2 regions of the Bradyrhizobium sp. ORS 278 genome follow, and region 2 is predicted to be linked to the other one. Evidence: riboswitches for the same ligand, from Rfam matches in the RefSeq annotation. Region 2 holds a riboswitch; the other holds the start of a gene.
The links. A riboswitch is a leader RNA that binds a small molecule or an ion and turns the genes downstream of it on or off. The one in region 2 is predicted to bind S-adenosylmethionine.
Positions count from the first base shown of each region.

Region 1: linked by a shared signal. The riboswitch ahead of BRADO_RS31445 (O-succinylhomoserine sulfhydrylase) and the one ahead of BRADO_RS29975 (homoserine O-acetyltransferase) in region 2 are both predicted to bind S-adenosylmethionine.

Region 1 is NC_009445.1:7,024,739-7,030,333, forward strand. Features, by position in the region: gene BRADO_RS31425 (VOC family protein) at 1-74, shown strand, start outside; gene BRADO_RS31430 (SRPBCC family protein) at 84-482, shown strand; gene BRADO_RS31435 (MATE family efflux transporter) at 504-1,952, opposite strand; gene BRADO_RS31440 (2'-deoxycytidine 5'-triphosphate deaminase) at 2,078-3,184, opposite strand; SAM riboswitch at 3,297-3,376, shown strand; gene BRADO_RS31445 (O-succinylhomoserine sulfhydrylase) at 3,455-4,693, shown strand; gene BRADO_RS31450 (GDSL-type esterase/lipase family protein) at 4,771-5,595, opposite strand, start outside.
Region 2 is NC_009445.1:6,711,682-6,717,276, forward strand. Features, by position in the region: gene BRADO_RS29965 (ATP-grasp domain-containing protein) at 1-592, opposite strand, end outside; gene metW (methionine biosynthesis protein MetW) at 1,516-2,178, opposite strand; gene BRADO_RS29975 (homoserine O-acetyltransferase) at 2,182-3,396, opposite strand; SAM riboswitch at 3,488-3,567, opposite strand; gene BRADO_RS29980 (chorismate mutase) at 3,766-4,599, shown strand; gene hisC (histidinol-phosphate transaminase) at 4,637-5,595, shown strand, end outside.

The DNA.
Region 1 (5,595 bases), 310 kb from region 2:
ACTACGGTCCGACGTACTATGCGGCGTTTCTGATCGACCCCGATGGCAACAACATCGAAGCCATGTCCCAGTGAGACTATTTGATGGCATCGATCCAGAGAGACATCCCAATCGCCGCTCCCGCCGCTGCTGTGTGGGACGCTGTCCGTGATTTCGGCGCGGTTCACGCCAGACTGGCGCCGGGATTCGTGGTCGACACCCGACTTGACGGAGACATCCGCACCGTGAGCTTCGCCAACGGCAATGCGGTGCGCGAGCGCCTCGTCGACTGCGACGACCGATGTCGTAGGCTCGTCTACGCGGCAGCAAGTGAGCGCGTGACCCACCACAACGCCTCGATGCAGATCATCGCGGATGGCGAGCAGCGCTGCCGGATGATCTGGATCACCGACGTGCTGCCGCATGAAATCGCACCCTACATCGCCCAGCAGATGGAGCTCGGCGCGCGGGCCATGCAGGACGCCTTCGCGAAGGGCGGCTGAGATGGGCGCGGTTACAACGTCTCACCGCGAAACGGAGCCTTGCTCGGCCGCGACGCCGGCCGGGTGCAACGACAGCGCGGTCGGCTGCGGGCCCCAGCGGGTCAGCATGACGCTGGTCAGCGTCAGCACGCCGAGCAGGACCATCGACACCGCGGCCAGCGTGAAGAACTGGCCTTCGGTCGCGGCATGGCTCAGCAGGTAGCTCCCGCCGGCGGCGATGAAGACGAGCCGCGCCGTCTGCGCCAGCACCGGGCCGATCACCTTGGCTGCGCCTTGCGAGGAAAAGTACATTGCGATCGCGAGACCGATGAAGGCGTACATCGGGGCCGCGATCTGCAGATAATGCCGGCCCGCGCTGCGCGCGCTCTCATCCTGGGTAAAGATGTCGACCCACAGCTGCGGAACGATCGCGATGATCGTCGAAAGCACGCCCATTGCGGAGAAAGAAACGAGACCCGCAGTCCATGCGATCCGGCGGGCGCGCGCGATGTTTCCGCCGCCGATCGCCATCCCGACCATCGGCACCGAGGCCATGCCGATCGAGAAGCCGACCGTCGTCATCATGAACTCCAGCCGGGCGCCAATGCCGTAGCCAGCGAGCACTGCGGTGCCGAACCCCGCGAGCATGTGCGTGAAGATCGCGATCGAGAGCACCGATTGCAGCGGCGAAAAGCAGGCGACCGCGCCGACCTTGAGGATGTCGGCGAACATCGCCCAGCTGATCTTCAGCCCCCGCAGCTTCGGCCGCACCCGCGCACGTCCCGAGAACAGGTACCAGCCCATCACGGAGATGCTGACGCTGAAGGCCAGCAGAGCGCCGGCAGCAACACCGCGCATCCCGAGCCCGAGGCCAAGACTCAGCGTGCCGCCGAGCACGATCTGCAGCATCGCCGAGCTCAGGATCATGAACGACGGCAGCTTCATGTTGCCGGTGCCGCGCAGAATGCCGGCCATCGAGTTCATCAGCCACGGCAGCATCGCGCCGCCGAAGAAGATCTGCAGATAGGCGACAGCATGGTCCAGCACCGCGCCGCGGCCACCGAGTGTTTCCAGCAGAGCGGGTCCGAACACGAGCATGCCGACCAGGAAGGTCGCACCGAACGACAATGCAATCAGCAGCGCGTGCGAAGCGAGTGTCGAAGCGCGCTCGGTCTCCCCCGCGCCGAGCGCCCGCGCGATCGCCGAGGCGACGCCGCCGCCCATGGCGCCGCCGGACATCGTCATGGTCAGGATCACAAGCGGGAAGACCAGGGCCATCGCGGCCAGCGCCTCGATTCCGAGGCGGCCGATATAGGAGGTCTCGGCGATGACGACGCAGGTTCCGGCCGAGTTCGCGATGAGGTTGGGCCAGGCCAGCGACAGCAGTGTCTTCAGGATCGGGCCGTCGGCCACCGCATTCCGCGCCGGCTTCACGGGCGGCACCGGCCGCCCCTCGCCGACCGGAGTGTCGGCCAGGCCGATCTCGGACATGTTCGCTCCCCGCGTACGCCGCGCTCGCGTCGCGGCTTCTTGTCGTTCGTTCCTAGCACATCGTGCCAGGGTGCCCCCGTGCGGCGAACGCAAGGGGGGTGCGCGCGTCGCGCGCAGCCGCGGCTCTACAGGCGGAAGTGCTTGGAGAGCTTCAGGCCTTGTGCCTGGTAGTTGGAGCCGATGCGGCTGCCATACATCGCATTCGGTCGCGCCAGCATCCTCTCATAGACGAGGCGGCCGACGATCTGGCCGTGCTCGAGAATGAACGGCACCTCACGCGAGCGCACCTCGAGCACCGCGCGCGAGCCCTGCCCGCCGGCGCCGGCATAGCCGAAGCCGGGGTCGAAAAAACCGGCATAGTGGACGCGGAATTCGCCGACCAGCGGATCGAACGGCACCATCTCCGCGGCGTAGTCCGGCGGCACCTGCACCGCTTCCTTTGAGGCCAGGATATAGAACTCGCCGGGATCGAGGATGAGGCTGCCATCGGGCCGCGCCTTGATCGGCTCCCAGAACTCCTCCACCGGATAGCCGCCGCGGCGATCGACATCGACGACGCCGGTATGGCGCTTGGCGCGGTAGCCGACGAAGCCGTTGGCATTGCTGCCGGACAGGTCGACCGACAGCGCCACGCCGCCGGCGAGATCGGCATCGTCGCGGTCGACCAGCCGCTCGGCCTCGTGCAGCGCGATCAGCTCGTCCTCGGACAAGACCGCGTCGCGGTAGCGGAAGCGGACCTGAGACAGGCGGGAGCCTTCGCGCAACAAGACTGGAAACGTCTTGGGGCTGATCTCGGCATAGAGCGGGCCGTGATACCCGGCGCCGATCATGTCGAAGCGGCGGGTGCCGTCGGCGATCACGCGCGTGAACACGTCGAGCCGCCCGGTCGAGCTCTTCGGGTTGGCGGCGGCGACGATGTCCTTCGGCAGCGCGAGGCTCTCCAGCAGCGGCACGATGTAGACGCAGTTGGTCTCCAGCACCGCGCCGTCGGCGAGCCCGATCTCGTGCAGCTTCAATTCGTCGATGCGTTCGGCGACCGTGGATCCCGGTCCCGGCAGGAAGCTCGCCCGCACCCGATAGGCGACATCGCCGAGCCGAAGGTCCAGGCTCGCCGGCTGGATCTGGCTCTCGACGAAATCGTATTCGGGGATAATCAGGCCAGCCTCGGCCATCGCCACGATCATGCGGTCGGGCAGGATGCCATGGGCGTCGGCGGGAAGCGAAAACGGCAAGACCTGATCCTTTGCAGGCGCCGGCATGGCGGCTATGCGAGCCTATATAGGTTTCTTTTACCGGTTATCCGATGGCTGGCTTGACGGAAAGGCCAGGGGAGACTAAGAGCACGACTTATCCCGTGGTGATTTGAGCCGGCCGGCTTGCAGCCACGTTAAATAAGTCGCTAAACAGGCCGGGGACGATTGTGATCCCGGCCGTGAGGAGTTTTCCCAGGCCGGTTTTTTTGTGCTCATCGCGCTGACAGCGGTGGTCACGATGGAGGTCACATGTCCAATTCTCCTGCGTCCAACTCTCCTGCGTCGAAGTCCTCCGCGAAGGCCCCGGCGTCGTTCTCTCACTACCGTCCTGAAACGCGACTGGTGCATTCCGGCGGCCTGAGGTCCGAATTCGGCGAGACCGCCGAGGCGCTCTACCTCACGCAAGGGTTCGTCTACGCCAGCGCCGAGGAGTGCGAGGCGCGCTTCAAGGGCGAGGATCCCGGCTTTATCTATTCGCGGTTCTCCAACCCGACGACCGCGATGTTCGAGCGCCGGATGATCGAGCTCGAAGGCGCCGAAGCCTGCCGCTCGGCCGCGACCGGCATGGCCGCGGTCACCACCGCGATCCTGGCCCCCTTGCGCGCCGGCGATCACGTCGTCGCGGCCAAGGCGCTGTTCGGCTCCTGCCGCTACGTCGTCGAGGACCTGCTGCCGCGCTACGGCATCGAGTCGACGCTGGTCGACGGGCTCGATCTCGACCAGTGGCAGAAGGCGGTCAGGCCAAACACCAAGTCGTTCTTCCTGGAGAGCCCCACCAATCCGACCCTCGACGTCATGGACATTCCGGCGATCGCCGAGATCGCGCATGCCCATGGCGCGCGGCTGATCGTCGACAACGTGTTCGCGACGCCGATCTGGCAGAGCCCGCTGGCGCTCGGCGCCGATGTCGTCGTGTACTCCGCGACCAAGCATATCGACGGCCAGGGCCGCTGCCTCGGCGGCGTGATCCTGTCGTCTGAGGCGTTCATCGCCGAGCACATCCACAACTTCATGCGCCAGACCGGCCCGTCGATCTCGCCATTCAACGCCTGGGTGCTGCTCAAGGGCCTGGAGACGCTTGCGGTGCGCGTGCGCGCACAGACGGATACGGCGGGAAAGGTCGCCAACTTCCTCGCCGCGCATCCGAAGATCTCGCGGCTGATCTATCCGGGCCGCGAGGACCATCCGCAGGCGGCGACGGTCAGGAAGCAGATGCGTGCCGGCTCGACCCTGGTCGGCTTCGAGGTGAAGGGCGGCAAGGCCGCTGCGTTCCGCACGCTCAACGGGCTCAGGCTCGCGCGGATCTCGAACAATCTCGGCGACTCCAAGACGCTGGTCACGCATCCCGCGACCACCACGCATCAGCGGCTGACGCCGGAGGCGCGCGCCGAGCTCGGCATCAGCGAGGGCTTCATCCGCTTCTCCGCGGGGCTCGAGCATGCGGATGATCTGATCGAGGATCTCGACGCGGCCCTGAAGGCCGCGTAGCGAGTGGCGCATAGGGAGTACCGAGTAGATGATCTGATCCCCTATTCGCCATTCCCAACTCGCTACTCGCCCCCTGATCACATCGGCCGATAGGTCAGCACGTCGGCCGGGGCGTTGACGCCGAGCTTCACCTGGCCGACGGAGCGGATGATGTCGTCGCCGAGCAGCTGGGCGAAGCAGGCGTAGCCCCAGTCGCTCATATGCAGGCCGTCCGAGATCACGAACTCGTTCATCGGGATCGCCTGCCGCTCGTGCCAGTCGCGCATCACCTCGAAGCGCGGGAAGATGCCGGCGTGACGCAGCTCGGCGATGCGGCCGAGCAGCATGTTCATGCGGCTGGCGTTCTCCGATCGCTCGTTGACGCGCGGCGAATATTGCAGGTCGACCAGCACGACGTCGGACGCCGCCGCCTGGATCTTGGCGACGCCATCCTCGACCAGCTTGGCGGTGTCGGTCGGATCGAGGCCACGCAGCACGGCATTGGTGCCGACCTGCCAGATCACGAGATCCGGGTGGCGGTCGATCACCGACGTCTCCAACCGCTTCATCATTTCCGGCGCATCCTCGCCGCCGACGCCGGCATTGATGACGCTGATGTCGGCCATCGGATATTGCCGACGCAGCTGCGCGGCGAGCCGGTTCGGATAGGTGTAGTCCGGCCCGCTCGCGCCGAAGCCCTGCGTCGACGACGAGCCGAAGGCGACGATGACCACCGGCAGGCCGGAGGCGAGCTTGTTGGCGACGTGCGGCAGCGAGATGAAATTCTTCTTCGCCACGCCCTTGGGCGGCAGGCACGGCACGCGGTTGAAGATGTCGGACGCCGATTTGGCGACCTGCTTGACCTTGTCGATGGCACGCTCGGTGATGCTCCGGGACGGCGGCTGCCCTGCCGCGGCGGATGG
Region 2 (5,595 bases):
CGACGGCCTGCACCATCGCGAGCGGCCCCGATACCTGGACCTGTGCGATCAGCTCCGATGCTCCCACGCCCAGTTCGTGCGCAGCGGCCGCGAGTTCGTCCGCACTTCGCGCCCGCCTTACACCCGAGCTTGCCGTGCTCACCGGCCGCTTCAAGAAGACCGGATAGATGGTGATGCCGCGAAGATCCTCCGCACGCGTGATCAGCGCGGTCCATGGCTGCGGGACCCCCGCGGCTTCGAGCGTGCGAAAGGCCGAAACCTTGTCCTGCACCCGGGCGAGGCTCTTGAATGGCGGCACGATGGTCGGAACGCCAAGCCGCGGCAGCCGCGCCGACAGCACCGTCACCTGCTCCTGGGTCGGAAACAGCAGATCGATGCGACGCGCGGCCGCGATGCGCTCGGCGGCGGCGAGCCACCCGAAGGGATCGCGCCCGAACCTTGGCACCTCGTGCACGGCGCGCACTTGACGCGTGAAGCGCGACAGGCAGACGCGGGTGGAGGAGAGGATTTCGACCTCATGGCCGAGCGCGCCGAGCCGCCCGGCGACTTGGCGCGAGGTGAGGCCCGATCCTTCGGAGAGCAGGATTCTCATCTCACGAGCCCCGACAGATGACCAGATGAGGCCATCATAAGCGCCCGGCCCCGACGAGAGATTGAGGCGCGTCAACCGGCGCAGCTGAACGAGGCGGGGAATGAAGATCGCTTTGCACGACGGGCAGTCCGCGCATGCCCCGCATGCGCCAACTGCCCGTCGTGTTAGTTTGTCGCATACTCCGCGCTTGCAGCGTCGGGCAAATCAGCTCCATGTTTCCGGCCGTCCCGCCTCGCAGCACGAGGGGCGTATCGCGGTCGTCACGAACGCTGAGGTGGGATGCGGTGGGCGTGCCGGCTTGCGCGTGAGTTCGCTCGCGCGGACGAACAAGTGCGGCACGCACGGTCAAGTCGCGCGGTCCTGACACCCCGAAGCTGGTGTCACGCTTGCGAGGACGCTGAACGCGTCGCGCAGGCAACGGTGGCCAGAAAGCCCGGCGCACCGGGGAGAACGCGAAGCAGCCGTCAATCCATCGCGCAGGGAGGCCGGGTGTTCCGGCTCGTACCTGTGGTATCTGCCGCCTGCATTCTTTCTCGCAGGCGGGCCATGGGTGCGGCCAGCATCCGGCCTTCCCTGCGCCTCTGCGTTATCAGGGGGCGATGACCAACGCAAAGCCCGGGCGCGAAGGTGCCGCGGGAAGGCTTCGTGACGTCGCTGGCTGTTTGAGATGTGAAGAGGATCATTCGTGCAGCGACAAGGTGGCACTAGTGTTGGCGCCTATGAGTTGGCACACCGGCGCCACGCCCTCCGCTGTCGTCCCGGCGAACGCCGGGACCCATACCGCGGAATCTATCGGTAAAGCACAACTGCCAGTCATCGCCCCAGCAGGGTCGGTGGTTACGGGTCCCGGCTCAAGGCCGGGACGACAGCGTAGAATGACATGCGCGCACGGGACGACGCGCGACGAGCAGGCGCACCCGCCCCTACCGCCGCTCGCCCCGGCTCAGCAGAAACACGCCCTGTTCGCCAAACATGTTCCAGAACCACCAGGGCATCGCCACCCGCAACGGGCGGCCGTAACTATCAAGCGCCACGGCGCGCTCCATCTTCACGCCGATCTCGTCGCAGAGCTGCACGAAATCCTTGATGGTGCAGAAATGGATGTTCGGCGTGTCGTACCAGGTGAAGGGCAGATTGTCGGTCCGCGGCATGTGGCCGCCGACGAGCAGTTGCAGGCGCAGCCGCCAGAAGCCGAAATTCGGGAACGTGACGATGGCGCGGCGGCCGATGCGCAGCAGATTTTCCAGTACCGCCTTCGGCCGGCGCGTCGCCTGCAAGGTCTGCGACAGGATCACGTAGTCGAAGGCGTCGTCGGGATAGTCGACGAGGTCGGTGTCGGCATCGCCCTGCACGACCGCGAGGCCCTTGGCGACGCAATGGTTGACGCCCTCGCGCGACAGCTCGATGCCGCGGCCGTCGATGCCGCGGCTCTCCAGCAATTGCAGCAGATCGCCGTCGCCGCAGCCGATGTCGAGCACCTTGGAGCCGCGCTCGACCATGCCGGCGACCAGCAGATGATCCGGCCGATAGGCCAACACCTCGCCGCCTGTAAAGCCGTTCAGCGGCAGCACACCCTGCAGGCTCATGGCTCAGCTCCCCTTCGTGGCGTTGAGGCCGCGCGCCTTGCCAGCCGAGTCGAGAAAGGCGCTGGCGATCTCGAAGAACTCGGGCACATCGAGCAGGAACGCGTCATGTCCCTTGTCGGTCTCGATCTCCGCGAACGACACCCGCGCGCTCGACGCATTTAGCGCATGCACCAGCGCCCGCGACTCCGAGGTCGGAAACAGCCAGTCGCTGGTGAACGACACGACGCAGAAGCGGGTCTTGATGCCCCGGAACGCCGCCGCAAGCACACCGTCGTGATCCGCCGCGATGTCGAAGTAGTCCATCGCGCGCGTCAGATAGAGATAGGAATTGGCGTCGAAGCGCTCGACGAAGGACGAGCCCTGGTAGCGCAGGTAGCTCTCGACCTGGAAATCGGCGTCGAACGAGAACGTCGGCAGCTCGCGGTCCTGCATGCGGCGGCCGAACTTGCGATGCAGGGCGGCGTCCGACAGATAGGTGATATGCGCGGCCATCCGCGCGACCGCGAGCCCGCGATGCGGATGCGTGCCCTTGTCGGCATAGCGGCCGTGGTCCCATTCCGGATCGGCCATCACAGCCTGGCGGCCGAGCTCGTGGAAGGCGATGTTCTGCGCCGAGTGCCGCGTCGCGCAGGCGATCGCGAGATTGGCGAACACGCGGCTAGGATAGGCCACCGTCCATTGCAGCGCCTGCATGCCGCCCATGGAGCCGCCGACCACCGCGAACAGCGTGTCGATGCCGAGATGGTCGATCAGCATCGCCTGCGCGCGCACCATGTCGGGGATGGTGATGATCGGGAAATCGAGCCCCCAGACCTTGCCGGTCGCGGGATTCAGCGAGGCCGGGCCGGTCGAGCCCATGCAGCCGCCGATCACGTTGGAGCAGATGATGAAGTAGCGCGCGGGATCGAGCGGACGTCCGGGGCCGACCAGCGTCTCCCACCAGCCGGGCTTGCCGGTGACGGGATGGCGGTTGGCGACGTGCTGGTCGCCGGTCAGCGCGTGGCAGATCAGGACGGCGTTGGACTTGTCGGCGTTGAGCTCGCCATAGGTCTGGTAGGCGATCTGGAACGGCGTGAGATCGACGCCGCAATCGAGCTTCAACGGCTTGTCGGCGCCGAACTGCGCCACAAGCGAGCTCGGATGGTCGACCTCGTGCGAACGCTCTTCCGGCGCAACCGTGCGCAGCGCGGAGGTGGATTTCGGCGTCAGGCCTGTCATGTCTCTCACCCCGGCCTTCCGGCAAGGGCTCCCGAACCACGTGACATATCAGGCCATGAAAAACCCGGCCTGAACTGGGGTTCGGCCGGGATCGATAACGTCCCCGGCCTGTTTAGCGAGTTTTTTAACGTGGCTGCAAGCCGGCCGGCTCAAATGACCACGGAACGGGCAGAAGCTAGTCCCGCGGGCGCTCCTCGTCAAGGCAAGCTGGGGTTGACCGCCAATCACGGTCGGCACGGCTGCAATCCAGCCAAGCCTAGGCAGCACAAGGTAAACTTGCTGTTGCGCAGGCCCTGCGCATCGGAGAGAACGGCATCCGTTCCCGTCGGTCGAACGTTCCGGCCGGCCCACGCAGAGTGACCCGAGCCCATGTCGAACCCGCCCCCTGCCCCGCCCTCCCTGGCCGATCTGCGCAAGGAGATCGACGCGATCGACGAGCAGGTGCATCAGCTTCTGATGAACCGGGCCGACATCATCGACCGGCTGATCAAGGTCAAGAAGACGCAGGAGGTCGGCTCGGCGTTCCGGCCGGCGCGCGAGGCCGACATGATGCGGCGGCTGGTGCAGCGCCATCGCGGCATCCTGCCGCTCGACACGGTCGAGGGCATCTGGCGCGTGATTGTGTCGACCTTCACCTATGTGCAGGCGCCGTTCTCGGTGCATGCCGACGTCTCGGTCGGCGAATCCGCGATGCGCGATTCCGCAAGGTTTCATTTCGGCTTCGTAGTACCCTATGCGCCGCATTTCAGCGCCCAGGCTGCGGTCGAGGCGGTGGCGCGGTCGAAGGGCGATCTGGCGCTGGTGTCGACGAATTCGGGCCATACGCCGTGGTGGATCACGCTTGAGCCTGTCGGCGCGCCGAAGATCATCGCGCGGATGCCGTTCATCGAGCGCGCCGACCATCCGGCGGCGCTGCCGGTGTTCGCGGTGTCGCGCGTCGCCGACGATGCGCTGGTGCTGGAAGTGGAGACCTGGAGCATCCGCGTGTCCGGCTGGAATGCGCAGGTGTCGCGGGCGCTGTCGCCGCTCGCCGACGTGATCGCGGTGCCCGATACCGCCTTCGACGGCGCCGCGCTCTTGGTGTCGATCGAGGCGCCGGCGGACCTCGACAAGATCAAGGCGGCGCTGATCGCGGCAGGCGCCTCGGTGCGCTCCGCGGCCCTCGTCGGCGGCCACGCCAAACGCTATACGGTTCCGAGCTGAGACGCCGCGCGCCAGTGACCATTCTTCGGAGTTGATGATGAACCGCCCCGTGCCGAACCCCGGCATTCTCGACATCGCGCCCTACACGCCCGGCAAGAGCCCCAAGCCGGAGCCGGGCCGCAAGGTGTTCAAGCTTTCGGCCAATGAGACCCCGTTCGGCCCGTCGCCGAAGGCGATCGAAGCATTCAAGAGCGCGGCCACGCATCTCGAGGATTATCCCGAAGGCACCTCGCGTGTGCTGCGCGAGGCGATCGGCCGCACCTACGGCCTCGATCCCGACCGCATCGTCTGCGGCGCCGGCTCGGATGAACTGCTCAACCTGCTGGCGCACACCTTCCTGCGCGAGGGCGACGAGGCGATCTCCACCGCGCATGGCTTCCTGGTGTATCCGATCGCGACGATGGCCTGCGGCGCAAAGAACGTGGTTGCGTCCGAGACCGAGTACCGCACCGACGTCGACGCGATCCTCGCCGCGGTGACGCCGCGGACCAAGCTGGTGTGGCTCGCCAACCCGAACAATCCGACCGGCACCTACATCCCGTTCGACGAGGTCAAGCGGCTGCGCAACGGTCTGCCCTCGCATGTCGTGCTCGTGCTCGACGCGGCCTATGCCGATTACGTCTCGCGCAACGACTACGAGTTCGGCCTCGAGCTGGTGGCCACCACCGAGAACACGGTGGTGACGCACACCTTCTCGAAGATCCACGGCCTCGCCGCGCTGCGCGTCGGCTGGATGTTCGGCCCGGCGCACATCGTCGACGCCATCAACCGCATCCGCGGGCCCTTCAACGTCTCGTCACCGGCCATGCTGGCGGCGGTCGCGGCGATCGAGGATACCGCGCATCAGCAGATGTCCAAGACGCACACGGAAAAATGGCGCAACTGGCTGAGCGAGGAAATCGGCAAGCTCGGGCTGAAGGTGACGCCGAGCGTCACGAACTTCATCCTGATCCACTTCCCGACCGAGGAGGGCAAGACGGCGGTCGAGGCCGACGC